Regions from separate parts of the Lysinibacillus sp. A4 genome, predicted to be linked through region 2. Evidence: riboswitches for the same ligand, from Rfam matches in the RefSeq annotation. Region 2 holds a riboswitch; the other holds the start of a gene.
The links. A riboswitch is a leader RNA that binds a small molecule or an ion and turns the genes downstream of it on or off. The one in region 2 is predicted to bind cyclic di-GMP.

Region 1 (15,226 bases), on a different contig from region 2:
AATCAAATAGTCAATCGGAAGAGATACTAGGTCATAACATTCATTGAGAAAAATTTTTACTTGATGTCGATGTATCTAGGATGAGTTCTGATGTAACGTCACCAATTATTTAGGTCTATACAACAGCTATTTTCCTCAATTTTTACTAAAATGGCGTTGTAGATTTATTCATGATTCCCTTCTTTTCCGAAGCATTCCCCTCCGTATACGTCTAATTGTTGTAGAAAAATAAATTTTTTTGTAGAAAATTTTAAAACAATGATTGAGTAGTATATCAATTTTCTGTATAATCAGCTTGTTTGACAATACTTTATATGAACTTGGGGGTAGACAATTGGGTAAAGCATTGATTATCGGAGCTGGCGGAGTTGCCAGTGTTGTGGTACACAAGTGTGTTCAAAATTCGGACGTATTTGAGGAAATTTGTATCGCAAGTAGAACTGTTTCAAAATGTGACGCTCTAAAAGAAAAACTAGACGGCGGAAAAACAAAAATTCATACTGCACAGGTAGACGCAGACAATACAGAAGAGGTTATTGAGCTTATTAAAGCTTTCGGACCAGATGTAGTGATTAACGTGGCTCTACCTTATCAGGACTTAACGATTATGGATGCTTGCTTAGCGACAGGTGTGCACTATGTGGATACTGCAAACTACGAGCCACCTGAAACGGCAAAATTTGAATATAAATGGCAATGGGCTTATAAAGAGAAGTTTGAAAAAGCTGGCTTAACTGCATTACTTGGAAGCGGTTTTGACCCAGGTGTAACAGGCGTTTTCACAGCTCATGCACAAAAACATGAATTTGATGAAATCCACTATATCGATATCGTGGATGCCAATGCGGGAGATCATGGATATCATTTCGCAACAAACTTCAACCCAGAAATTAACATTCGTGAAATTACAGCGAATGGTCGTTACTGGAAAGAAGGCGAGTGGATTGAAACTGCACCACTTGAGAAAAAAGAAGTGTATAACCTACCTGAAATCGGACCAAAAGATATTTACCTTCTATACCATGAAGAGCTTGAATCCCTTGCAAAAAATATCAAAGGTTTAAAACAAATCCGCTTCTGGATGACGTTCTCTGAAAAATACTTAACACACTTAAAAGTGTTAGAAAACGTAGGTATGACATCAATTGAGCCAATCGAATTCGAAGGGCAAATGATTCAACCAATCCACTTCCTTAAAGCGGTATTACCAGATCCAGCTTCACTTGGACCACGTACAAAAGGTAAAACAAACATCGGTTGTATCATTCGCGGTCTAAAAGATGGTAAAGAAAAAACGTACTATGTGTACAATGTATGTGACCACGAAGAGTGCTACAACGAGGTTGGTTCACAAGCGATTTCTTATACAACTGGCGTACCAGCTATGATCGGTGCAATGCTTGTGATGAACGGTGAATGGCGTAAACCAGGTGTATGGAATGTGGAAGATTTCAATCCAGATCCATTCATGGATGCACTAAATAAATGGGGTCTACCATGGCAAGAAAGCCATAATCCAGAATTATTAGACCTTGATTTAGATGCAAAGGAATTAAGCCGATGAAACCAATTGATTTTTCAAAAGTTCCATCCCCTTCTTATGTAGTGGATGAGCGATTATTAACAAAGAATCTTGAGCTTTTAAAATCAATTCAAGATCGAACAGGCTGCCGCATTTTATTAGCTCTTAAAGGCTTCTCTATGCATTCAACATTCCCACTAGTAGGGGAATATTTAGCGGGCATTACATCTAGCTCACTGCATGAGGCACGTCTTGGCTATGAAAAAATGGGCAAAGAAGTTCACGTTTATGCACCTGCTTATATTGAGCATGAAATGGACGAGCTTCTAGGCTATGTGGATCACATCGTATTTAACTCATTTAACCAATGGGCTCAGTTCAAGGATAAAGTTAAATCTGCTGGTAAAACAATTGAATGTGGTATTCGTGTGAATCCTGAATACTCTGAAATTGAAACAGCTCTTTATGATCCTTGTTACACAAACTCTCGCCTTGGTACAACATTGGCTAACTTTGATAAATCACAGCTTGATGGTATCGATGGCTTACACTTCCATGCGATGTGTGAACAAAATTCTGATACATTAGAGCGTATTATTGAAGTAGTTGAGGAAAAATTTGGTGATGTTTTACACCAAATGAAATGGTTAAACTTCGGTGGCGGTCACCATATTACACGTGATGATTATGATGTAGAAAAACTTGTGAACATCATTAATTATATTCAAGAAAAGTATAACCTGCTTGTTTATCTTGAGCCAGGTGAAGCAGTAGCCCTTAATACAGGTTATTTAGTAGCAACGGTGCTAGATATTCAAGAAAATGGAATGGATCTTGCTATTTTAGATACATCAGCAACATGTCACATGCCTGATGTACTTGAAATGCCTTACCGTCCAATGATTATAGGTTCTGGACAAGCAAATGAATTAGCACACACATATCGCTTAGGCGGACTAACATGTCTAGCTGGTGATGTGATTGGCGATTATTCGTTTGAACAGCCATTAAAACCTGGTGATCGTCTTGTATTCACAGATATGGCTCATTATTCAATGGTTAAAAACCATATGTTTAACGGTGTCAACCTACCATCTATCGTTTCTTATAATGATGAAGAAGGTATTAAAATCATTCGTGAATTTAAATTCGAGGACTACAGTGGTCGACTGTCCTAATACCAATAGAAAAGCCCTTCCAGTTTAACACTGGAAGGGCTTTTTTTATGGACGCATAGTCATCCAATTCTCCACATAATGAATGGCTACTCCATGAAAAGCGTCATTATTTGAAAAATGTTGCTGAACAAGTATAAGCTGTTCATTCATAAAGGCTTCTCCATTATCATAAAAAGTAATATTTACCCCTTCCTCTGAAGCGCCTGTTTCTACACCAATTACAATTGATTTGTTCATAGTGGAAGCATAAGCGATTTCATGTTCTACAATAGTGATAATATCTTTTGCAGCATCACGATAGGCCATGATCGTCACACTATCCACATGGTCAATGACCCAATCAGCTAATAACCCTTTTCCAAATTCATTATAATACGGAACTTCATCAAACCAAAATGGCATATCTACTTCTAAAGTAAGTTGTAACTGACTCGCTTTCTCACTTGCTTTCATTATTAGTGTTTGATAGGATTCTATCGTTTGTGCTTGATGTAAGTTCCATCCACTATTTAAATAAGGTTCTACATCAAGGTGAATCCCAGAAAATTGCTCAGATTCAGTTGAATTCTCATTATATGTATGTAACCAATTAAACAATTCATCTTGGCTTCGACTACCCTCAGCTGAAACCCAGCTTGCAGCACCATCCAATGCATAAATGCGAATACCTTTGTCAGAAGCGTTACTAATAAAATGCTTATAGTCATCGCTCGCTATGCCTTGATCGATTTGCAGATAAACTTTATTGACATCGTTATGTTCTAAAAATAATAATATTTTTTCTTGGTCATCCATGATGAGGGATGTATCCCACAGCCATGTAGCCTTTTCCTGTATAGACATGGCATCAACCTTTCCACTTGATAAAGCTAATGAACTAATCATGATGACGATTAGTGCGGTCCATACTTTTAATTGTCTCTTCATACGAACTAACTCCATTCTACTCGCCACGGCCCCTAGAACAGAACCTGGCAACCTGACAATCTTGCACTGAAATTATAGTGTTTAGACTCATGGCTTTGCGTCCCTCCCTTTCGGTGAAGTTTGCCTTTTTCAGTTTTTTCTTAATCATTATCATACGCGGTTAGCAATTGTTTGTCTGTAGGTATAATGCATAATTGTCACATGTATGATCACGTAAAAACGACAAAATACAGGTTAAATTTACTATTCAAACATAAAAAAACGTAGAGTACTTAAGCCTCTACGTTTTCCTTTTCATTTTCAAGCATTTTGTGTAAATAATCGATAATTTCTCGAATGCCCTCTAATGAATTAACCAGTATTTTTGGATCAACATATGTTATCATTCGATTTTCAAGATTAGCTACCGCAGTAAAATAGCGTGTTTTACTATAATTGACTAGACCCAATTGCTGAAGTACTGATTCATCGAAATCAAGAATTTCACGTGCTTCTGTAACAAGTAATCCATAATTAACAACATCTGTATTCAACACAATGATACGAGCAGTTGCTGTATTCGATGAACGATTGTACAGTATGCGTTCAAAATCAAGAACAGGTACAAGCTCACCGCGAATTCTTGTAAAGCCTAGAAGATAGTTAGGTAAATGAGGAATAGGTGTTACTTGCTCTAATTTTTCAATTGAAATCGCTTGCTCCACAGGCACAGCATACTCCTCTGTCCCACAAGCAAAAACGACTGCTTTGACACTTTCCATAGGGTCACATCCTTATTCGACTGTTAGTTTTTCGCCGATTCTTTGACGATTTCTACTAGTAAATCTGCTAATTTTTCAAGTTCTTCTACTGGTATTTTTTCATTTGTTGTATGGATATCCTCGTATCCAACAGATAAATTAACTGTAGGAATACCAAAGCCTGCGATGACGTTTGCATCTGAGCCTCCACCAGAAATGCCTAGTGTCGGTGTACGATCAATATTGCGTGCAGCAGCCATAGCTACCTGAACTACTTTATCAGATTCCGTTACACGGAAGCCTGGATACATTAGCTTCACTTCTACCTCTGCACGTGCGCCTAAAGAAGCAGCTACTTGTTCAAACGTATCTTGCATATGCTTTGTTTGCGCATCCAATTTAGCTTTGTCTATAGAGCGTGCTTCTGCAAGGATTGTCACTTCGTCACAAACAATATTCGTCGCTTGTCCACCTTCAAAACGCCCAATATTCGCTGTTGTTTCTTCATCTAAACGACCTAGTTTCATTTGAGCAATGCATTTTGATGCGACTGTTATGGCAGAAATGCCCTTTTCAGGAGCAACCCCTGCATGTGCCGTTTTTCCAATAATCTTTGTGAAAATTTTCGCTTGGAATGGTGCTGCTGTCACGATACCACCAACTTTGCCATCGCTATCAACCGCAAATCCATATTTTGCTTTAATGTTAGCTGGATCTAACTCTTTAGCGCCAACAAGGCCACTTTCTTCACCAGCCGTAATAATAAATTCAATATCGCCATGTGCAATATTTTGCTCTTTCAAACGTTTGACCATCTCAAATAGAGCAGCTAGTCCTGCTTTATCATCGGCACCTAAAATCGTCGTACCATCTGATACGATATAGCCATCTTCACGTAAAGACGGTTTGATGCCTTTTCCTGGAACGACAGTATCCATATGAGAAGTGAAATAGATTGGTTCTACATCCAATGTGCCTTTTAATGTGGCAATTATATTACCTGCCCCATGTCCATTACGCGTATGTGCATCGTCTTGAATCACTGAAAATCCAAGTGCAGTTAACTTATCTACAAGAATTGGTGCTATTAGTTGTTCATGTTTTGTTTCTGAATCAATTTGTACGAGCTCAAAAAACTCTTCTACTAAACGACTTGTCATGTTGTAAAACTCCCTTAGTTTACGTGTATTTCCACGTTATAGTATATGTATCATTTTAGCACAACGTCAGAAGAGTTGAAATCATTGAACAATACTACCAAAATAAAAAGTCTGAGAAAAATCTCAGACTTTCCCTAGTCATTGAAAATAAGCTCTTTTTCTTTTTCTAATGATTGTAGGTAGTTGACAGCTTTATTATGTTTATCCTGTAAGCGCCAAATCGTATTATGTACATCATCTTGAACACGCGAGACCTGTTCCCTTGCTGTCGAGATTTTAGAATGAACAGACCATGCTGAAAAAATATCATCAAAAAAGTAATCAGCAAACTTAACAAACCCATCTGTTTCAATATGCAGCGATTTCGTAGACATTTCATGAACATCTAATAATTCATTATGAAACCGTTGTAACGCAATTTGAGCACTATGTAAATAGTTTTCAGACTGATCGAGTGCATCATGCTTTAAGTGCGTAGCAATCAGCCCACCGCCAAAAAATGTATCCCATGTGGAATATCCATTGGCCGAATGTAATGAAGCTGCTGCTTGCCCTAGCCTTGTAAGAGCTACTTCTCCCGCTTCCTCCGCCTCTTTAATTTCTCTAATGAGCTGCTTTGTTAGCATTTCCTCATGTGCTAAATGCTCTAGCCTTTCTGCTTGGGCAGCATCATGAATCTGTAAATACTTCTTCTTTTTAAGGTAGACCTGTTGAAGTGATTGCTGTAGCGCATTTTCATCAATCTGGGCAAGCTGATTCATCACTTGCACGTTGTCCTCTGCTAAATCATTTTGCATTTTCTTTGCTTCATTCAGCTTTAATTCAAGTACTGCCGCCTTATCAATTTTTTCTGCCCTCAGTTCATCTTGTTGCCCTGTCCATGTACGAATCATATTCATAAACGAGAAACCATCCAATTTATCAAGTTTGGATCGAATTTGGTGGAGTGCTGCTGTATGAGTGTCTATTTCCTGTTGTGTATGTTTAATTTGCCCATCAATTAACTGATTTTGTTCGTTTAATCTAGATGCTTTTCTAAGTTGTGCATGAATCTTTTCTTGCTCTGTTTGTAATTGCTGCCATTCCATTCATCTCAACTCCTCATATCTATCAGTACGGATGACATACAAAAATGTTTCACTTTTTGGCAATGAAAAACCTAGCAACTTTTGAGCTGCTAGGCTTGTATGACTATTATAGAGGAATATTACCGTGCTTTTTCTCTGGACGTGTTTCATGTTTGTTTGACAGCATATCAAGTCCTTGAATCAGCTTGATACGTGTATCTCGTGGATCGATTACGTCGTCTACCATACCGCGAGATGCTGCAACATATGGGTTAGCAAATTTCTCTTTATATTCTTCGATTTTTGCTGCACGAGTTGCTTCTGGGTCATCTGATTTTGCAATTTCACGGGCAAAAATGATGTTAGCTGCGCCAGCAGCACCCATAACAGCAATTTCAGCATTTGGCCATGCAAATACAAGGTCAGCACCAATTGATTTAGAGTTTAAGGCAACGTAAGCGCCTCCATAAGCTTTACGTAAAATCACTGTAATTTTTGGAACAGTCGCTTCTGAGTAAGCATAAAGAATTTTCGCACCATGACGAATAATACCACCATGTTCTTGTTTAACACCTGGGAAGAAGCCAGAAACGTCTTCAAATGTGATGATTGGGATATTGTATGCATCACAAGTACGAATGAAACGAGCAGCTTTATCAGAAGAATCGATATCTAAGCCACCAGCAAGAACTTTTGGTTGGTTACAAACAAGTCCAACTGATTCGCCAGCAATACGTGCAAAACCGACTACTACGTTTTTAGCAAACTCTGCATGTACTTCCATGAACGAACCTTCATCCACTACTTGCTCAACAACTTTACGTACATCATATGGACGTGTTGTTTCGATTGGTACTGTATCTACGATTTCTGGACGGTAGTCATCCCCTTCAGGTCTAGCTTGACGAGGTGCCTTTTCTTTATTGTTTTGTGGTAAGTAGCTTAATAGTTTTTTAATTTCATCAATCGCTGCCTCTTCAGAAGGAGCACGGAAATGAGCATTCCCACTGACCGCATTATTTACTTTCGAACCACCTAAATCTTCAGCAGAAATTTTCTCTCCTGTTACCGTTTCGATTACTTTAGGTCCTGTAATGAACATTTGAGATGTCTTATCCACCATTAGAATAAAGTCAGTAATAGCTGGAGAATAAACAGCTCCACCAGCACAAGGTCCCATAATCACAGAGATTTGTGGAATCACACCAGAATAAATGGCATTTCGGTAGAAGATATGACCATAGCCATCTAATGAAAGAACACCCTCTTGAATACGTGCACCGCCTGAGTCATTGATGCCGATAAATGGTGTACCATTTTTAGCAGCTAGATCCATCACTGTTGCCATTTTTTTCGCATGCATTTCACCAAGCGCCCCACCAAACACTGTGAAATCTTGAGAGAATAAGTATACTGGACGTCCGTTAATTTTACCGAATCCAGTTACGACACCATCACCAGGTCCCTCCATTTTTTCCATGCCGAAGTCTACTGTACGATGTGTAATAAATGGGTTGATTTCGAAAAATGTACCTTCGTCTAGCAACAAGTCTATACGCTCACGAGCAGTAAGTTTCCCCTTCTCATGCTGCTTATCGATGCGATCATAGCCACCACCAAGTTCAATTACCGTTTTACGGTCATACAAGTCATTGATTTTGTCGAACATATCCATACTAATCACTTATCCCCTTTTCCACTTTTATCACATAATTCATATAACACCCCAAATGAGGATTTAGGATGCATAAACGCAACCTCTGCCCCTCCAGCACCTGGCCCTGGCTCTTCGGATAAGAGACGTACACCTTTTTCACGAAGCTCTGCCATTCGTTCACGAATTCCCGTCACACCAAACGCAACATGATGAATTCCTTCTCCACGTTTTTCAATAAAACCATGGATGGCACTTTTATCACTCATTGGTTCTAATAGCTCGATTTTCACGTTCCCTGCATCGATAAATGCCACACGAACCTGTTGAGATTCTACTTCTTCCACTTTCATCAACTTTAAGCCCAAAGTTTCTGTATAATATGTAATGCGTTCATCAAGATCGCGCACTGCAATCCCAATATGGTCTACTTTCTCCATGGTGACATCTCCTTCTGTTATGGTACATACTCTATTTTACAGACTTTTTTGTCAAAACTCTACTACTTGAGAAATTTTTCAGATTTGCTAAACTATTTATAAGAAAAGAAGGAGCGAACGAGCATATGAGTAATAAAAAATTTCAAAAAGTCGTTATTTATAGTATGATCGCAATTATGCTAATCTCATCTCTAGCATTCGGATTATCTATGATAATTTAAGGCAAAGCACGAGGCGTCCACACTACTGTGGGCGCTCTTTTTTAGCCTTTAACCCTTTAAATGACTGCTTTATTTCTAAATACCTGTCCATTTCCTCTATAAACTGATAGAGGGCTGCCTGAGCGATAAATTGCTCGTGGCTTTGTGGTAAAGGAAGCTGAGAAAAATCGCGCTTAACATGTTCGAGTTTTTCGCGATACTGACTAGCCGTATTCCCCGAATGAACATGCTCACCTAGGTCTTGTAAAAAATCTGCCACAATTTCAGCCTCTTGTACTATAACAGGTAATGTCGTCACTTTGGGTAGCACTCTTTCGATAATTTCTAGCTGCTGCTCTCGCATATCGAAATATACATAGTAATCATTTTTACGTCTTGTAAAATGGTTTTGAACATCTTTAAACGCTAATGATTTTGCCTCTTCTAGTGCTTTGATTGCATCGATAATTTCTTGGCCGTTCCACAACGTATCTCCTTGCCGTAAATAGCTGGCAATTTCTAAAAAAATCTTACTATATAGCTCCTCTATTTTGACTCTGTAGTAATTTAATTCCTTTTGAATGTCTGGCATATACATATTAATGGCAATCCCTGTTCCATAACCGATAGCCATCAACGCTAATTCATTATAAACAAGTGTTAATGAATAACCTTCAGCAGCGTAAATATGCATAATAATCACGACACTGGAGATAAATCCATCCGCAACCTTTAAAGATACAATAGTAGGAATAAAGAGTATAAGCATGCCTGCTAGTGTAAGTGGATGATAAGCAAATAACTCAAAGCTTACAAAGGCAAAAAGCATTGCTACAATACTTGCAACCAATCGTGTATAGGCTGCATAAATGGATTTCTTTTTTGTTGGCTGCACACATAATATGGTTAGAATACCAGCAGATGCATATGAGGCTAAATCAAAATACTGTGCAATGGCAATAGCGATGGCCGCACCAATTGCTGTTTTTAAAGTTCGATAGCCGATTGAAAACTTCTTCAGGCCGACTGCCTCCCATCCTTTAGTACTCTTCACTCATTCAGCTAATTATTTAGCCAATATTACAAAAATTTTAATAATAATGAAACTACCTATACATGAGGATCAGTAGGAAGCCTACATAGATAGCATGATCTATGAGGCTTTTCTACTTGATTGAAAATGATTTTTCTTATGCAAGAATAGACTTAAAGCTCGTCACAATATTCTTCAAAGTTTGCTTGTAAATTTGTCACAACTGACATTGGGTCATGCCCTTCAATTTCATAGCGTCCCACTTCTGCGACAACTTGTCCGTCTTTTAATAGAACGAATGATGGTGATGAAGGTAGATGATCTTCTCCAAAATGGTAACGCGCTGCTGCAGTTGCCTCTTTATCTTGCCCTGCAAACACTGTTACTAAATGGTCTGGACGTTTATCATAATGAACGCATTGTGCTGCTGCTGGACGAGCGATACCACCCGCACAACCACACACTGAGTTCACCATTACTAATGTTGTACCTGGACGAGCAAACGCCTCTTCTACAGCTTCTGGTGTTGTTAATTGTTCATAACCAGCTGCCTCAATTTCAGCACGTGCTGTTTTTAAAATTTCCTGCATAAATAAATCGTAATCCATATTCATATAGCGATAGCTCCTTTCAAGTTCGCGCCAATTTAGTTATATTTCAGATAGTAGATTTTTGACGCTTATCCATCTCTTATCATAGCAGTTTGCAAGCAATTTGTGCACCTACTTGCTCAACACATTTCAGTTGAAATTACTACGATTTCAATAAGACTCGTTTACTTGTCTTCCTGCTCCTCGCTAAATAAACGATCCACACCTTGTGTAACTGTCAACTGTCCACTTAAAATTTGACGTTCAAGCTGTTGTACTTGTGCTTTACGTTGCGGGTTTCCATAAAAGAGATCTATTAAATGATCGGTAATCATCGATTGGAACCACTCTTTTGTTTGTTGCTGGCGTCGAGTAGCCCAATAGTGATTTGCTTCTACGATTTGCTTGAATTCCCCAATTGTTTCCCAAACCTTATCAAGTCCTCGATTTTCTAGTGAACTAACAGGCATGGCAGTTGACATCCAACCAGGTGTAGCAGGCTGTAAAAAGTGCAAAATTTGTTTGTACTCTGCAACCGTTTTTTTAGCTAGACGTACATTATCACCATCCGCCTTATGCACGACAATTGCATCTGCTAATTCCATAATGCCTTTTTTCATGCCCTGCAATTCATCCCCCGCTCCTGTTAAAACAAGAAGCAGGAAGAAGTCAACCATGCCACGGACATAGGTTTCACTTTGTCCAACACCCACTGTTTCAATTAAAATCACATCATAGCCTGCTGCCTCACAAACTAACATGGTTTCTCGTGTCTTTTTGTGAACACCCCCTAGGGTACCTGCCGATGGCGATGGACGCACAAATGCACTAGGCTTCTTAACGAGCTCTTCCATACGCGTTTTATCGCCAAGTATACTTCCTCCCGATAGAGAAGAACTTGGATCAATGGCAAGAACAGCAACTCGTTTCCCCATATCACAAAGCATAGTACCGAAAGCCTCTATGAATGAGCTTTTTCCTGCCCCAGGCACACCTGTTATGCCAATTCGGATACTATTGCCTGTATGTGGAAGAAGCTCCTGCAATAGTTCTTGTGCCTGTACTTTATGGGTAGCGTTTGAACTTTCAATGAGGGTAATGGCTTTTGATAAATGTGTGCGAGAGCCCGCACGTACTTGTTGTGCAAGCTCTCCTACATTTAGAGTGTCTGCCTTTTTCTTTCGGAACTTTTTGGGTGTACCATATTGCATCCCGTCGTGAGTCGCCTCTACTCCGTCCATGACAAATAGCGCACTTTCTTCCATTCCTTTATTTTTGTCCATTATTCAGACACTTCCTCATAGCCTAAACGTTTGTAGATTTCTTCAATAATTTTTTGTGCGGATACAGGAATCACTGTACCTGGTCCGAAAATGGCTACTGCACCAGCATTATAAAGGAAATCATAATCTTGTGCTGGTATAACACCACCCACAATAATGATAATATCTTCACGACCTAGTTTTTCAAGCTCAGCTATCAATTCAGGCACTAATGTTTTATGTCCTGCTGCTAGTGAAGACACACCAATAACATGAACATCATTTTCAACAGCCATTTGAGCAGCCTCAGCAGGCGTCATAAATAATGGAGAAATATCTACGTCAAAGCCTAAATCTGCATAACCAGTTGCGACAACCTTTGCACCACGGTCATGTCCATCTTGTCCCATTTTAGCAACTAAAATACGCGGACGACGACCTTCATTTTCAAGGAATTCTTCTGTCATTTGTTTCACTTCCGCAATTTGCTCCTCATCAGAGAAGTTTGCAGAGTAAACACCAGAGATCGAACGAATGACCGCTTTATGACGACCAGAAACTGCTTCAATCGCATCAGATATTTCACCTAAAGAAGCACGAGCGCGCGCTGCATCCACTGCTACCGCTAGCAGGTTTTCTTCTCCATCTTGAGCCGCCTTCGTTAAGCGAGCTAAATGTTTTTGAACTTCCGCTTCATCACGAGCTGCCTTCATCGCTTCTAAACGTTCAATTTGTTTTTGACGAACAATGGTATTATCGATATCTAAAATATCGATTGGCTCTTCTTTTGCTAAGCGATACTTATTCACGCCAACAATCGTTTCTGTTTTAGAATCAATTTTCGCTTGACGTTTTGCTGCAGCTTCCTCAACCTTCATTTTTGGAAGTCCCGTTTCAATCGCTTTAGCCATACCACCAAGCGCTTCAATTTCTTCGATTAACGCCCAAGCAGATTTCGTAATTTCTTCTGTTAATTTCTCTACGTAGTACGAACCACCCCAAGGATCAATGACTTTTGTCATCGCTGTTTCCTCTTGTAAAAATAACTGTGTATTACGCGCGATACGTGCTGAGAAATCTGTTGGAAGTGCAATCGCTTCATCTAATGCATTTGTATGAAGGGATTGCGTATGTCCCATCGAAGAGGCATTTGCTTCGATTAAAGTACGTGCAACATTGTTAAATGGATCTTGCTCAGTTAATGACCAGCCAGATGTTTGGGAGTGCGTACGTAATGCTAATGTCTTTGGATTTTTCGGGTTAAACGTAGACATCATTTGTGCCCAAATACGACGTGCTGCACGCATTTTAGCAACTTCCATGTAATAGTTCATACCAATTGCCCAGAAGAACGATAAGCGAGGTGCAAATGCATCAATATCAATGCCTGCTTTTAATCCTGTTCGTACATACTCCAAGCCATCTGCTAATGTATAGGCAAGCTCAATGTCATTTGTTGCGCCTGCTTCTTGAATATGGTAACCCGAAATTGAAATAGAGTTAAATTTTGGCATATACTTCGCTGTATATTCAAAAATATCTGCAATGATTTTCATTGACATAGCTGGTGGGTAAATATATGTATTACGCACCATGTATTCTTTTAAAATATCATTTTGAATGGTACCAGCTAATTGATCTGGCGTTACCCCTTGTTCTTCTGCTGCTACAATATAGAATGCAAGGACGGGTAATACGGCACCATTCATTGTCATTGAAACAGACATTTGGTCTAACGGGATTTGATCGAAAAGGATTTTCATATCCTCAACTGAGTCAATCGCAACCCCAGCTTTTCCTACATCCCCTGTTACACGTGGATGATCAGAGTCATAGCCTCGGTGTGTTGCTAAATCAAACGCGACAGAAAGACCTTTTTGTCCCATGGCCAAATTTCGTTTGTAAAAGGCATTGGATTCTTCAGCAGTTGAGAAACCAGCGTATTGCCGAACCGTCCATGGACGTGCTACATACATAGTAGGGTATGGTCCACGTGTGTTGGGTGCAATCCCTGCCACATCATTTAGATGTTTAGCCTCTTTAATATCTTCTTTTGTGTAAATATCTTTAATTTCAATCCCCTCATTTGTCATGAACTTGTCTTCAGACGCTTGAGGTGCTTCAGCTGTTAAAACCTTTTCTATTTCTACTGCATTAAAATTTGGCTTGCTCATCGTTGGACCTCCTTCATGCTCGCAAACACGGACTGTAATTTTTCAATGATGTTTTGTCCTGCGAAAATAAAGCCGTTTAAGCCATTTGCTAACCATGCTTCTTCTTCGTCTTTAAATTTGCCCGCTACATCTACAAGCACATTCGCTGGTTTTTCAGCTAAAATGGCTGATACAAATGCTTTTGTATCATCATCATTGCCTGCAATTACTACATACTTAGCCTCTGTCGCCTTCAGCCAAGCTACTGCCTCTTCTACAGTTGTCACTGGCTCACTTTTTTCTGGTACAAGACCCACTGTGTTTAAGAAGCCCGCTACAAAATCTGCGCGTGGTTTAGAGCTTTTTAATGATCCTAATGCTAAAATACCTGTTTTTACATCTCCTGCTGTCATGTCTGCACGTAAGTCCTCAAATGGAGCAGCGATACGCTTAATATCAGCAAATAATGGATTTGTATCCTGTTCAAGAATATCAGCTGGATTAGCATAAATATTCGTTCCAATTAATGATTGCTTACGTGTTTGGGCAGCTTTGATGCGTTTTTGATAGGATGCTTCCACTTCTTCTGCAAGCTTGCCAGAGGCTGTATATTCATCGATACCGCCAGCTGCCTGGATGTCTAAAAATAGTGCCCATGCTTCTTTCACAAAATCTGCTGTTAACGACTCGATAAAGTAAGAGCCCCCTGCTGGATCTTTTACTTTTAAGACATTTGTTTCTTCTCTTAAAATTAATGATACATTACGAGCGATACGAATGGATTGATCCGTAGGTTTTGTTAACACGTCATGTGGATGAACCGTAAAGAGATCAGCACCACCGATTAAACCAGAAAGCGCTTCATTTGAAGAGCGTAATAAATTTACATACACATCTAATTTAGAAAAGCTTCTTAATGATGTTTCAGCAACAGTAGGGATTTTGATATGATCTGTTACGCCATAAGCGGATGAGAACGCTTTCCAAAGTACTTTAAAAGCACGTAGCTTTGCAATCTCCGTAAAGAATTGTGTATCAATGGCAAATGATACAAAGAATTTCTTCGAGAACGCTTCAAAGCTTTCTTCTTGTTCTGCAAATTTGGCTGCTAATGCAAGTGCATAGGCTAATTCTTGTACAGCGTTAGCACCTTCATTATGATAAACCGTTGTGTCTGCACTGACTGAGCGCACGTTCGGAAATGCAGTCAAAGTGATAGGGTCTTTTGAAATAATGTAACCTTTAATGGCTTCTTGTTGATCTACTGGAATGTTGTCGAATACTGCTAATAATGGGTCTT
Region 2 (15,226 bases):
AATATTGACTTTGAATCCTTTTGCATGGGCAGCATCTAATAGCTGATCAATTCTTGGATGTAGTAATGGCTCTCCTTTCACATGCAAATAAATATATTTTGTATGTGGACGAATTTCATCTAATATTTTATTAAATTGTTCGACTTTAATAAGCCCCTTTGCACGCGCTGTAGGTGGACAAAAACTGCATGCTAAATTACAAACGCTTGTAATTTCTATATAAACCTTTTTAAATGTTCTCAATGTTGCTTCTCCGTTCCCATTCACTAAATAATCAAATCTCATTCATTTTAACAAATTTATTGGATAGATAGCAAAAATCGTTGAGCTTCCCTCTGGCCACTCCTACCTTTTCTCTAGGTAACATGGCTACACGTACAGGTGGGTTCAAGAAGCGCTAATATCTTAATAGTAATAGGAATGGAAGGGAGGAAAAACGATGTCTAGTTTTAATTCTAAAAAATTTTATGGACCTGACGAACCTGAGCAGGAATCCTCTAACAAGCAAGGGAAAAATCATATAACAATAAATTTTACATTCAATATAGGAAATACTGATTTTCACTTTGAGCAGCGTGCAGAAGGCGGAGGCCAAATCAATCATGATGTAGGCACAAATGCCAACCAAGGTGGACAAAACGCTAGTAACGGTAGTCATACACGCAACGTCAATTCACAGTTTGCTGACGGTAATGGAAGAAGCGGTATTGCTGGTAATCATAATGACGAGGCTGGTGGGCAACAAGGCATTAAAGTACGAGATAGTCTTGTCATTGATAGTGATATTCATTCATCCTCTAACCATAGTGAAAGTAATGAAGAGACTGATGTATTAACTGAAGAAGGCGAGTAGATTGGTTTCAAAAAGATCATATCAGTCGCAAAAAAAGTCCTTTTGGCAAGAACAGGCTCTGTGCTCTGCCACAGGAAAGCTAGTAGCTTGCAACCGATTGTTGACCTTTTCTAAAAACTACTATTAATGGTTTTGTTTTTCAATGCGATGAAAAAACTTCTATCTGCTTGATGGTACCCTCAACAGATAGAAGTTTTTTTATTATACATTGCGTTTATAATTTTTTGTGCCGTCATATGAATAGAGCATCGGCTTTTTATCCACATAGGTTTCTAAATGAACAGGACGTCCCCATAGCTGGTAAATATAAGGTAATACATTTTCTAAATAGTGTGGATCTAACTCCATCCCTTCATAGCCATGAACTAAATATAGCTCGCCATTCCGCAAATAATCACCATTTTTCACCACAATATATGGGAAGCCGCCGTTTACACGCATGGATACGAGTTGATCGCGAACCATCTCGTGATCCTTATCCGTTATACGGTATTCATTCCCTTTCTTTTGGAACAAGTACAAATCTTCACGCTTCGCTAAATCCTTTGTTAAATAGTTTCGAATAAAGGAAATATCTGATTCTACCTCTCTTACCTCAAAAATCTTTTCACGTCCCGTATTTGGCAAAACACCTAACCGTTTCATTTCCTCAGTAGGATTATTATAGCGATTTTCAATATCCTCGAAAATTTTAATCCCAAGATAATATGGATTAATCGATGTTTTGGAGGGCTGCACAACCCCCGCATTTAATTTGGCATATTCGATAGTTTCAGCAGTAGTTAACTTTAGCTCCCGCATGATTCGTTGATGCCAGAAGGAGGCCCAGCCCTCGTTCATTATTTTAGTTTCTAATTGAGGCCAAAAATAAAGCATTTCCTCTCGCATCATTGTTAATATATCTCGTTGCCAGTCTTCCAATTCACGGCTATGTTCCTCTAAGAATAACAACAGATCTTTTTCTGGCTGAGGAGGAAATTGCTTTAATCTGCGTCGAATTGGTTTATAAACTTTTTCTTTTTCTTCTATACTCCATAAATCATCATACGGTGATTTTGTTGGTGGTTTTTCCTCCTCAAGCTCATCCTCTTCACTCCAGGATAGCTTCGGTCTTAAAATTGATGGATCAATATGTTCTTGAATAGCTAAAACAGCATCTAAAAACTGCTCCACCTCATCCTTGCCATACTCTCTCTCATAGCCAGCTATTCGCTCCGCAGTTGCGGTCATACTTTCTACCATATCTCTTCTTGTATTAGAAAAACGTATATTATTTTTGAAGAAATCGCAGTGTGCTAGAACATGGGCAATAATCAATTTATTTTGGGTTAAAGTATTGGTATCCAGTAAAAATGCATAGCAAGGATTTGAATTAATGACAAGCTCATAAATCTGACTAAGTCCTAAATCATATTGAAGCTTCATTTTATGAAATTGTTTGCCAAAGCTCCAATGGGAAAAGCGCGTGGGCATACCGTAGGCGCCAAATGTATAAATAATATCTGCTGGACAAATTTCATAACGCATTGGATAAAAATCTAAGCCAAAGCTTGAGGCAATTTCGGTAATTTCATCTATTGCACGATGAAGCTCTTTTGTGTCCATTTTACGCCCCCTCCTTTGAACGTGGTGCTGAGGATACTTCCATGTTACTCTTCACTTTTCTTGAAAAAGCTCTTTAAAGCGTCATACACATCGCCTTTTTTTCTCAAAATATGGTATCTGAATTTAGGATCATCAATTTTTTTATACGTATACATAAGCGTTGAGAATCGGTTATGCTGATTCACCTCACCATAGCCAAACATGCTGGATACATCCATTAACTCTCCTACTAGCTTCAAGCACTTTTCATTGTCCATCGATATATTTTCACCATCTGAAAAATGGACAGGATAAATATTGTAGCGAGACGGATGATATTTATCCTGAATTAATTCCAATGCCTTTTTATAAGCTGAAGAACAAATGGTTCCACCACTTTCGCCCTTTGTAAAAAACTCCTCTTCTGTGACAACCTTTGCCTCAGTATGATGAGCAATAAATTCAATTTCTACTGTTTCATATTTTGACCGTAAAAACTTCGTCATCCAAAAGAAGAAGCTTCTCGCACAATATTTTTCAAATGCTCCCATTGAGCCACTTGTATCCATCATGGCGAGCACTACGGCTTTGGATTCTGGTTTCTCCACTTCATCCCATGTTTTAAAACGTAAATCGTCATTGTGGATTGGCGTTATTTCTGCTTTCCCATGCATCGCATTGCGCTTTAATGCATTCAAAATGGTACGCTTTTTATCGACATTACCCATGAGTCCTTTTTTTCGAATATCATTAAACTCTATTTTTTCTGTTTTAATATCTGCCTTTTCTTTTTGCTGTAAATTAGGTAACTCTAGTTCATGAAATAAAACATTTTGAATTTCCTCAATACTGACTTCCGCTTCATAATAATCTTGGCCAGGCTTGTCACCTGCTTCTTTACCTTTACCGGGAGCCTGATTGGCCTTACTGCCATCGCGCGCTACTACATCTCCAACACTACTATCCCCTTGTCCCTGCCCTACATGCTTAGAGTTATCATAGTTATATCGAATTTTATATTCATCAAGTGACCGAATTGGTATCTTAATAACCTCGCGACCATTGGACATCACAATACTTTCTTCGCTAACTAAATCAGGTAAATTATTTTTAATTGCATCTTTCACTTTTTCCATATGGCGTTGTTGGTCTTGGTGCCCTTTACGATGGAGGGACCAATTTTCCTGAGAAATGACAAAGCGTTTATTTTTGTGTTCAGTCATTTTTATCCTCACCCATCTATCAAATTCGCTTTTTCTATACTATGCTTGAGAGCCAAATTTTTGAACTTTTTTCATAAAATCAATTGTAAATCTATCAATCACGCCTCAATGCGTCCAGATTTTTTCCGATTATGCTCGAAAGTTTCTCTTCAAAGTCTCGGACATCCTCTGGGGCTTTTTGTTGATAAATCTCTCCTCCTGATAATAAAAGGAGTGCCCTAAAAATGGGACACTCCTATCTGACTTGGAACAATGAACATCAAGTTATCGATTGAGCAAACTTCCTACATACTGTAACAACTCATTTGCTGATGTTGTATTATAGCCATGTTCATCAACAAGCCTTGCCACAACCTCATTAATCTTCTTCAGCTGCGATTCATCTGGCATCTTAGAAGAAGTAGTAATTTTCACGACATCTTTCAAATCTGCAAATAATTTCTTCTGAATGGCTTCTCGCAATCTTTCATGAGAATTGTAATCAAAACGTTTACCTTTTCGTGCATAGGCTGAAATTCGAATGAGAATCTCTTCACGGAATGCCTTTTTAGCATTTTCTGAAATGCCAATTTGCTCCTCAATCGAGCGCATTAATTTTTCATCTGGGTTCATTTCTTCCCCAGTAAGTGGATCATAAATTTTATTTTTATTACAAAATGCCTCTACATTATCGAGGTAGTTGTTCATCAATGTTTTTGCCGATTCCTCATAGGAGTACACAAAAGCCTTTTGTACTTCGTTTTTAGCAATTTCATCATATTCTCTACGAGCAACCGCAATATAATTCATGTATTTTTCACGATCCTCTTGAGAAATAGATGCATGCTGATCTAGCCCATCCTTCAATGCTCGTAAAACGTCTAAGGCATTTATAGATGGTATCTCTTTGCGGATAATAGCGGAAGAAATACGGTTAATAATATAGCGTGGATCAATACCGTTCATGCCTTCATTCGGGAACTCTTTCTTCAGCTCCTCTAAGTCAACGGAATTAAATCCCTCCACATTTTCTCCGTCGTACAAGCGCATTTTTTTAATTAGATCCACACCTTGTTTTTTCGGAACTTCCAATCGAGTAAGAACCGAAAAGATTGCTGCGGCCTTTAAAGCATGCGGTGCAATATGGACATGGGACATATCGCTCTCTTTTATCATCTTTTCATAAATATGCTCTTCCTGACTAACTTTGAGGTTGTAGGGAATTGGCATAACGATAATTCGAGAATGTAATGCCTCATTCTTTTTGTTCGAAATAAATGAACGATACTCTGTTTCATTTGTATGGGCAACGATTAACTCATCTGCACTAATTAAAGCAAATCTTCCTGCTTTGAAATTTCCTTCCTGTGTTAGCGATAATAAATTCCATAAGAATTTTTCATCTAGTTTTAGCATCTCCTGGAATTCCATCATTCCTCTATTGGCCTTATTCAGCTCCCCATCAAAGCGGTAAGCACGAGGATCCGACTCTGAGCCAAATTCACCTATTGTAGAAAAATCAATACTTCCTGTTAAATCTGCAATATCCTGTGATTTAGGGTCTGATGGAGTAAATGTCCCAATGCCCACACGTTTATCTTCTGAAAAAGTAATACGTTCAATCATTACATTTTCAATGCGTCCATCGTATTCCTTTTCAAGACGCATTGTATTTAAAGGCGATAAACTTCCTTCAATTCTAATCCCATATTCCTCAAAGAACTCATTACGCAAATGATGTGGAATTAAATGGAGCGGATCTTCATGCATTGGACATCCCTTAATTGCGTAAACTGCACCTTCATCTGTTCGCGAATATTGCTCTAAGCCGCGTTTTAGTAAGGTAACGATAGTTGATTTACCACCACTAACTGGTCCCATTAATAATAAAATACGTTTTCTAACATCTAACCTGCGTGCTGCTGGATGGAAATATTCCTCCACCAGTCTTTCAATTGCTGTTTCAAGCCCAAAAATTTCTTGTCCGAAAAATTTGTACATTTTTTGCCCATCGCGTTCCTCTACACCAGAACTTTTTATCATATTGTAGACGCGTGAATGGGCTGTTTGAGCAACTTCAGGTCTTTCCCTAATGATGTTTAAATAATCTGCAAATGTCCCTTCCCACTTCAGCCTGTTTTCTTCTTCGCGATAGTTTTTCACTTTATCTAAAATGTTAATAGCCTTCCCTCCATTCAGGGCTTGATTTATAACATAGTATGAAGTTAATGGCATGATGATACCATTACTTTTTCTTTGATGAAGTTTCTTCTTATTATTTCTATTTTTTTTTGCAAAAAAATAGCGGAGATATCAACTGTTTTCATACATAGAACCTTACTGAATGAAGATAAAAATTTCGGTTATTCTAACGTTAGAAAGGAGGTCTATCATTGCATCGCCATTTTATATTTCTTTTCACGTGTTTATTTTTAGTGATTATGCTGTACCCTTCCGTCTCTTTTGCAAAGGAGGATCTTACAGAAGAAGAAATTTTACAGCAGCGTATGTCCTATTATGTACAATTCGATGAATTACTCATTCCATGGCATTTTTTAGCTGCTATCGATCAATATGAAAGAAACCTACAATCAGTTCGTAAAGACATCCCTAAACGAGAGGGCTATTTGGCTATTCAATTTTCTGATGAATACTGGTCAGGCGCATTAAATCCTGTAAAGGAAGACACTTCTCCTGAGACAATTAGCTATTTCGGAGGAATGGGCCTTGACGGTAATCATGATGGAATCGCTAGTCCAAAGGATGATGAGGATGTCATTTTTTCGATGGCTAGTTATTTAGGGAAATTCGGAACAACAGATGAGGATTTTAAATTAGCATTATGGGAATATTACGGAAGCGAAGAAGCAGTCAATCAAATATTTACCATCTCCACATTGTACAGACATTTTAAAACTATAGAACTTGATGCACATACCTTCCCGCTAAATATCCGCTCTGATTACAGTTACAGGGGCACTTGGGGCGCCAATCGTGGTTGGGGTGGACGCCGTATTCATGAGGGAACTGATATTTTTGCCAGCTATGGAACGCCTGTATTATCTACCTCTTATGGAATAGTGGAGGTTAAAGGATGGAATCAATTTGGTGGCTGGCGTATTGGTATTCGGGACAATCATAATTCCTACCACTATTATGCCCACCTTGGTAGCTATCATAAGGAAATTGAAGTAGGTACAATTGTAAAACCTGGTACTGTTCTTGGCTATGTTGGAAGCTCTGGATATGGAAAAGAAGGTACATCTGGCAAATTCCCTCCACATCTTCATTATGGTATTTATAAATTTAATGGAAGAACCGAATGGGCTTTTGACCCTTATCCTTCCCTTCTACAGTGGGAGCGCAAGGCGAAAAGTCAAAAACAATAGAGAATCCTTTACTTATGGCACTTGAAGCATGTTGCTTCAGGTGCATTTTCTTTCTACATAGGAAATTCTACATAAATATATAAATCAGTCGTTAGACATCTATATATATTTAACTATTAATAAAAGGAAAATAATTATATCATTGTACTAAGAAACTATTTTTAAATATTTCTACCGAAAGGCTTATTAATACGCATAATTAGTTATAAAATAATACTTGTGTTGAAAAAATTTCTCAATGAGATAGTAAAGGGATGGGAAAATGAAAGGCATTATCAAGTTTAAAACACTTAAAACTCGAATTTTAAGTGCATTTATTCTTTTGTTAGTTTTAGTAGTTAGCTTTACAACCTACACTTACAATTCCAATACAAATATGGAAAAACAAGCAAAAGATTTAGTGAAAGAAGATTTAGTTGTTTTAGATGCAAGTAAAAATTTAGCACTCTCTATGAGTGTCCGCCTATCTGCAGCGTTAAATTATGTGTTGACAGGTGACGAAAAATACAAAGAATCATTTAATGAGTATCGCAAAATGGCTGAGGAAAATAACGCTATTCTAGACAAATATGAAAAATCAGATGAACGCGATCAACTTGTAGCAATTGCCCGAGATTGGAGTACCCTTGTCAATACAGAGGTATTTGATATCTACCAAAAGGGCAATAAAGAATTAGCTTTAGAAAATTTAATGGATACACATGAACTCGTAACGAAAGTGCGATATGGTTACGAAAAACTGGCAGATGAACGCGCTAAAGCCATTACAGATGTCGGTAACGATGTCGTATCAACTAGCTCTGAGAATCGAACAATTGGTATCGCCTTTAGCTTGATTCTAACTATAGCGGGTATTCTTATTGCTATTATCACAGCAAGTACCATTTCTAAACCTGTTACAGTCGTAGCCGACCGAATGAAAGAATTAGCAGATGGAAATTTACAACTAGAGCCTCTACCTGTAAAAACACGAGATGAAATTGGAACGTTAATGGTAGCAGCCAATGACATGAACGAAAAATTAAAACAAACGATCCAGTCTATCTACACGGTTTCTGAAACAGTAGCAGCTAGTAGTGAAGAACTTGCTCAATCATCGAATGAGGTACAAGCAGGTACTGAGCAAATTACAGTAACCATGCAAGAGCTTGCATCGGGTACAGAAACACAAGCTTCTACCACAGGTGATTTGGCAGAAACAATGACAGCATTTAAGCGTAGCATTCATGAAACTACACAGGAGGGCATTGAATTAAGCGAACATTCTAGTCATGTTCAACAATTAACGGTTTCAGGGAAAAGTTTAATGGTTCAATCTACCAAACAAATGGCTACAATAAATGAAATTGTATTAGACTCTGTGAAAAAGGTGGAAAATTTAAATGAACAGTCTGCTGAAATATCCAAGCTTGTGTCCGTTATCGATGATATTTCAAACCAAACAAATTTACTTGCCTTAAATGCAGCCATCGAAGCAGCACGAGCAGGTGAGCATGGCAAGGGCTTTGCTGTTGTGGCAGATGAAGTCCGAAAGCTTGCTGAGCAAGTACAGTTCTCTGTCACGGATATTGCAACAATTGTCCAGCGTATTCAAGGTGAAACTGGCACTGTAACATCTGCCCTTCAGACTGGCTATGAGGAAGTAAAAAGAGGAACCACTCAGCTCGATGAAACAAATAAAACATTTGAAAAAATTTCTGATGCTGTTGGGGATATGATTGATAATATTTCAACGATTTCAACGAATTTAAATCAGCTGGCTCAAAATTCGGAAACCATTAATGCTTCTATTGATGATATGGCCTCCATTTCACAGGAATCCGCAGCTGGCGTTGAGCAAACAACAGCAACTGTTGAGGAAACCGCCGCTACAATGGATGAAATCGCTAGAAGTGCAAATCAGCTTGCTGGAATGGCCGAAGAATTAAATACACAGCTACAGCAATTTAAAATTTAATCATCTAAACAACAATGGCTATCTCAAATTTTTCTATTTTGAGATAGCCTTCTCTCTTATTGCCAATGACTTATTGGCACTCGTTCCAGTTCATGACGTTTAATAATAACACTTATCTTTTGAAACCATTTCTCACAAAGCTCTATGGCTTCTTTATAGTCATCCTCCTCTTTTGATATGGGATCTTCACTATTATCCATGAACATATATTCTTGAATAGGCTCTGATAAATGATCTACAACTAACTTTAGCGATAGCTGTGAAATTGTATCTTCTTCTACCTCCTCTTCTTCTATTTCATCTGCTTCAGCAAGTAAGGAACCACTCATTAGATGATTCTTTGTTCGAACCGTAAATACTTCATCTTCCATGATGGCCACCTCATATATTCTGTTAAATGGAACCTCTATAATTTTTAGTTCTTCGTCTAAAGCTTCTCTTCGGGCGAAAATAAGCATGTTTGTCTGTTCATTTAACAGTAAAGCATTTAAAGCATCATGGGAAACTGTACATTGTGTATGAGGAATAGCCATTATCTCCTCCTCACTAGCTTCCGTCATGGCTGTCAAAGTTTGTATGGCCATATAACGCTCTTTTAAATAACGGATACTCCCTAGACCGACTAAAGCGAGCCCAATTAAAAAAAATAGTTGCTTAATAATGACTAATTCAATAGCATTTGCTAGATAAAGATAGACAATCCCTAATAAAATGAAGAAAATATTTTTCATTCAATTCCCGCCTTTATCAAGATAATCACTAGAAAAATTCAGATGATGTACTAGCAATAGTATTCTTGATTCTATCTTTTCATTCTAATAAAAAACACGAATTCATTGAACTTTACAATGAATCCGTGCTTTTGCTTTTAACGACCAATTAGCTCTTCTTTACTACTTACGTCATCTAATGTTTTATCTTTTTCTATTTTATGCATCTCAAGAACATGCTCAGATGGCGGCACGAGTAAGCTCACCACGACAATTGTGATACCAGTTATAACAACACCCGAAAATACAGGAGCCTGCCATAATTCATTTAATAGGCCTATGAAGCCTTCTGATTGGATTGTCAGACTAGGTACGAATGTTAGTGATGTCACAATATAATAAACTAAGCCAACGGAAATACTTGCCCAAACTGCGGGTGTACTGACACGTTTCCAAAATGGTCCTAAAACGATTGGCCAGAATATTGTTACGAATATAATATCCCAAGCTAAATAAGCTAAATCAATTACTTTTTGGAAGCTTACAGCTAGCACTAAACCTAATAAAGCACTAGCTAGAATAATAGATCGTGAAAATCTTAATAGCTTCTTAGGATCAGGATTACGATTAATAAAATCTAAATAAATATTCTTTGTCACAATCCCTGAAGTCGCTACATAACATGCAGCTACTGTAGACATCCCCATGGCTGCCATAGCTGTTAAGAAAATAGCTGCTAATATAGGCGGAAAATAACCTTGTGCAAAGGTAAGCATCAATGTTTCTGGGTTTGTGCTCTCAGGATAAATAGACTTAAAGGCTTCCCCTAGCATCCCTGGAATCCAGCTAATTGCAATGACAATAATACCAGCAATAATCATACTTCGTTGTGCCACTCGCGGACTTTTCGCAGCAGCTACCCGCTGCCCAAGGTCAACTGCTGGGATATCTCCAAGTGCTAGTACAAGATACAAAGTCCAAAATTCTGCTCCTGCCTTCTCAAATAATGTACTGATATTCCACCACTCAGGATTAAATGTAACGTCTGGATAGTAAAACAAAATAAAAATGGTGATACCCAAAATGCCTGCCACTGCAAGCGCACCTTGTACGATTTCAGTATAGGCAACTGCCCATAAACCACCAATAACTGAATAAATAGCCGTTAGCGATACAAATAGAAGCGCCGCAGGTATAAAATCAATTTGCAACAATTGCTGAATAATATAAGTTCCACCAACTGTTAATGCCGCTGCATTAAAAACACCAAAAGCAATTGCCATAACAACCCCTGTATAGGCTCCTAGCTTTTTACTGCCATAGCGTAAACCGTAGTAATCTGCTAATGTCCAGCCCTTTAAACGTCGTAATGGCTTGGTCCAAATGAGTGCGCCAAGAATCATACAAGTCCCTAAACCACCCATTGTTGCCGAACCTTCAAAGCCACCACTTGTATAGCCAGAGCCTACCGCTGCAAAAAAGAAGGGAGCAGCTAATAAAGCAGCGACTAAACTACCCGTTACAACGGATAAAGGCATGCTCCAGCCAGCAACAATTAAATCCTCGGCTGTGTTGACACGCTTATAGCCTTTATAGCCAATGTAATAGATAAATAATAAGTATAAGCAAAAGATAATAATATTTAACATTATTTACTCCTTCGTTTTCCATTAACCGTTCATTACGACCCCACCATTTGGCGTTAATATTTGACCTGTATAGAAGTCAGCATGATTAGAGGCTAAAAATAATACACTTTTCGCAATCTCCTCTGGTTGCGCTAAACGTTTTAATGGATATTTTGCGGATTCTTCCTCCACATAGTTATCGCCAAACTCTCGTAGAATGTCCGTAAATGTTCCACTAGGAGCAACTGCATTGACAAGTATAGAAGGTGCTAATTCTCTTGCTAAAGCCTTTGTAAATGCATTAATAGCACCCTTCGCAGCTGAATAATGTGTGAATTCTTCACAACCCAAGCTACCAATATCAGATGAAATATTGATGATTTTCCCTGTATTACGTTCCTTCATTCTTTTAGCTGCTTCACGGCAATTATAGAAACAGCCATATAAATGAACTTTAATCATGCGGTCCCACTGCTCATCCGTTAAATCTGTCATACTGGAACCCTGTGCAAATCCAGCGTTATTTACAAGAATATCAAGATCCCCGAGATGCTCGTCCATAAATTGATGCATCGCTTGTACTTCTTGTGAGTTAGCAACATCTGCGTGGAATATTAAAGCTTTCACACCCCACTTTTCTGCTTCTGCACGTACAGCTTCTGCCTCTTGCTCATCCCCAATATAATTAATTAAAATATTGGCTCCATGTTGCGCAAAGCCTAATGCAATTGCTTTACCAATTCCTTTACTAGAGCCTGTAATTAAAACATTTTTTCCTGTAAAATTAATGTCCATTATGATCATTCTCCAATTTGAATTTTGCCACAAGACCTTGCAGCTCTTCTGCAGTTTTGCCCAATGATGAAGAGGCATCCTTTACTTCCTGCATGGTAGATAATTGCTCTTGTGTAGATTTCGATACATTTGAAGAGAATTCTGCTGACTGCTCTGCAGATTGTTTAATATTATTAACAGATGCCGCCACTTCCTCTGAGGATGCAGAAATTTGTTGTGAGGCTGCTGAAATTTCACGTATTTGGCTAGCTACTTCTTCTGATGAAGTAAGAATTTCTTTAAAGATTTCGCCTACTTCATTGGTAAATGCCATCCCTACCTTAACATCCTCTTTGCCTTTCTCCATAACCGTGATAGAAGCATTTGAATCAGACTGAATAGAACTAATTAAATTATAAATTTCTGTTGCTGATTGAGAGGATTGTTCTGCTAAGCGTCTCACCTCATCCGCAACAACGGCAAAGCCTTTTCCATGTTCACCTGCTCGTGCCGCTTCGATGGCAGCATTTAATGCTAATAGATTTGTTTGATCGGCAATAGCAGTAATTAAGCTAACAATTTCACTTATTTTTTTCGTATTAACATGTAGACCATTAATGGTTGTCCCTATTTGTTCAACAGAATCATTAATTAACTCCATTTGAGCAATAACTTGTTGTACAACTTCATTGCCTCGTTCAGAAGCCTGTGATGCTGAAATAGAAGATTCCGCAGCTACATTTGCAGAATCAGCAATTTGCTGAATACCTGTTGCCGTTTCTTCCATAGCAGCAGCTGTTTCCTCTGTCATGGTCATCGAGGCCTCAGCATTTTGTGTAATTTGATTCATGTCTAGTGCAATATTTGTTGAGCTGTTATAAGTTTCACCAGCATGTACCGTTAATTGATTGGCTGCTGAAGAAACGTGATTGGATGTATTGCGTATGTTTAAAATAATATGTTGCAAATTAGCCACCATTGTACGAATGGATTCAGATAATTTACCAATCTCATCCTTCGATGTCTCTAAATCAACATCTATTAATTCACCATTTGCCACTTGATTGGCAACGTTCACTACTTTTTTCAGTGGCTTTAATAGTCGATCTATAATTATGTAAACTAAAACTAATAAAATTAAAATGCCGATAATGGCAATGACAATTTGCTTAATCACACTTGTTTTAATAATCGTATTGATATAATCAGCGGAGTAATCAATCCCTAATAGGGCAATCAGTTGGCCATTATCATCTTTAATAGGACTAAAAACCGTTCTCCAAGAACCAAAAGGATCCTCGAAAATATCAGTTACCTCTGTACTATTATTTTCAATAGCTAATTTTGCTGTTTCTACATGTTCATCCGCTAAATCAGTAAAAATTTCACCAGCTTCATAGACTTCATTTAGATTAGAGGTATAACCAATTGGATTGACGCCACCCTCATCCTTGACATCCCAAATATAACTCCAGCTCATAATACCTTGCTGTTCCTGAATCATATCAAGTTGCTTTTGGATCTTTGTAAACTTTGCGTTTGTTTCCCCTTTTTCGGACAGCAAATCTTTTACTTCATCACTGTCTAAGTTCATAGCTGTTAATAAACCAACACTTTTTAATTCTTGCTTCAAATCCACATTCATCCGATTATTCAATTCACTAATACTTTGCGTCGTAATAATAGCGATAAGCAGTAATACAACGATAGAGACTGTTAGTAAAAGCTTATTTTTTAATGATGTGTTTTTTAACAACGTCATTTCCCCTTTTCCTCCTTTGAACTTTACTTGCAAAAAAAATGCCTATTTCAAAAGAAATAGGCATAAAAGAACAAAAACTAGAATGAAGATGATACAACTAGCACTCTTTTGCAACCCAGCCGTCATAGCATTTATTGCCTTAGACCTGTAGCTTTGCGTCTCTACTTTTCAGTAAATTTGCCTATATTTCCCTACCAAAATTAACACAGTAGGTAAAAGTAGTCAATGCTCTCTACTTAAAACATACATATTTTATACTAGCTGTTCCTTCATTAATAATTATATAAATTACTTAATTATGAAGGTTTTATTCATCTATGGGACAAAATAAAAACAGCTACAACCTCAATTAGCGTTGTAGCCGTCAACTTTCAATTCACTTACCCCTAAGTGTTTGAATAAATTATACGTTTTGTGTGACAAGTAATACGGATGGTATGAAGGATAACGCAAACATAGCGATATACCATACGGAAGTACGACGTAATGAAAAGCGCACTTTTTTTCGTTCTGCATAAAAAATATCTAACATAACTGCAACAATAAAAGGCATTGTAATACATGCAATAGCTACTAATAAGATGTCAAAATAAATCATACAAGCACCCCTTTGTTTGTGAACATTTTTCATCTTTTTTGTGAACATTTTGTGATAAATTCATTGTACACAATTTCGTCACAAATTGTCAACGAGTTTTAAAGAAAAAAATGGCACTTTATGATTGATATCCATTGTGCATTATGCTCTATATTTATATGTTAGGCCCCTTAAAAAATTTCGTACGAATGAATCGCCACACTCTTTATAATTACGATGACTTGGATTTCTTAAAATAGCACCTAATTCACCTTTTGTGACTTTAATACCGCCGTCATATAAAATCTCAAGCATCTCCTCGGTTGTTAAAGCTAAAGCAATTTTCACTTTCTTTAGTAGCATATTATTTGGGCTTTCTTTACCTGACACAGGTAACGATCCAACCGCCTGTCCTTCCCGTGGTTTCTGAGGCCCGCGTTTAAAAGTAATTAATCCATTTAAAAATGCCTCTAACATTTTATTATTACATTTGATGTATTCCTCTGGTGCTTCTTCCTCATCATTAATCTTAATCAGCATATTTAATACTTCTTCCTTTGTATAATCCATGCCACCAAGTTTAAAAATTTCTACCATATCTACATTTTTTATATCGAACGCATAGCGTAAACGAATTAAGATATCATTATTTGTCATTATATGTTCCTCCTTTAATTAACCTTATATAGTAAAGAGCCAGGCTTAATTATAACAGAGAGTTTGCTGATTATTGCTAGCTTTCCACAAGTTGTTGTTGTTAGCAAATAGCGTGTGCATTTCCTACTTTTTA

Region 1: linked by a shared signal. The riboswitch ahead of NY607_RS11030 (amidase) and the one ahead of NY607_RS20875 (methyl-accepting chemotaxis protein) in region 2 are both predicted to bind cyclic di-GMP.

The regions. Positions count from the first base shown of each region.
Region 1 is NZ_JANWTB010000004.1:475,661-490,886, forward strand. It holds gene NY607_RS11020 (saccharopine dehydrogenase family protein) at 335-1,564, shown strand; gene nspC (carboxynorspermidine decarboxylase) at 1,561-2,700, shown strand; gene NY607_RS11030 (amidase) at 2,746-3,627, opposite strand; cyclic di-GMP riboswitch class I at 3,671-3,762, opposite strand; gene NY607_RS11035 (chemotaxis protein CheW) at 3,900-4,388, opposite strand; gene NY607_RS11040 (M20/M25/M40 family metallo-hydrolase) at 4,412-5,527, opposite strand; gene NY607_RS11045 (hypothetical protein) at 5,662-6,615, opposite strand; gene NY607_RS11050 (acyl-CoA carboxylase subunit beta) at 6,722-8,269, opposite strand; gene mce (methylmalonyl-CoA epimerase) at 8,275-8,688, opposite strand; gene prli42 (stressosome-associated protein Prli42) at 8,814-8,909, shown strand; gene NY607_RS11065 (aromatic acid exporter family protein) at 8,932-9,942, opposite strand; gene NY607_RS11070 (BrxA/BrxB family bacilliredoxin) at 10,095-10,535, opposite strand; gene meaB (methylmalonyl Co-A mutase-associated GTPase MeaB) at 10,697-11,794, opposite strand; gene scpA (methylmalonyl-CoA mutase) at 11,794-13,947, opposite strand; gene NY607_RS11085 (methylmalonyl-CoA mutase family protein) at 13,944-15,226, opposite strand, start outside.
Region 2 is NZ_JANWTB010000013.1:44,505-59,730, reverse strand. It holds gene NY607_RS20925 (radical SAM/SPASM domain-containing protein) at 1-243, opposite strand, end outside; gene NY607_RS20920 (hypothetical protein) at 440-853, shown strand; gene NY607_RS20915 (SpoVR family protein) at 1,055-2,458, opposite strand; gene yhbH (sporulation protein YhbH) at 2,503-3,660, opposite strand; gene NY607_RS20905 (PrkA family serine protein kinase) at 3,925-5,820, opposite strand; gene NY607_RS20900 (M23 family metallopeptidase) at 6,033-7,028, shown strand; gene NY607_RS20895 (methyl-accepting chemotaxis protein) at 7,291-8,985, shown strand; gene NY607_RS20890 (hypothetical protein) at 9,042-9,716, opposite strand; gene NY607_RS20885 (sodium:solute symporter family protein) at 9,854-11,344, opposite strand; gene NY607_RS20880 (SDR family NAD(P)-dependent oxidoreductase) at 11,366-12,118, opposite strand; gene NY607_RS20875 (methyl-accepting chemotaxis protein) at 12,108-13,859, opposite strand; cyclic di-GMP riboswitch class I at 13,966-14,051, opposite strand; gene NY607_RS20870 (hypothetical protein) at 14,263-14,457, opposite strand; gene NY607_RS20865 (YehS family protein) at 14,599-15,093, opposite strand.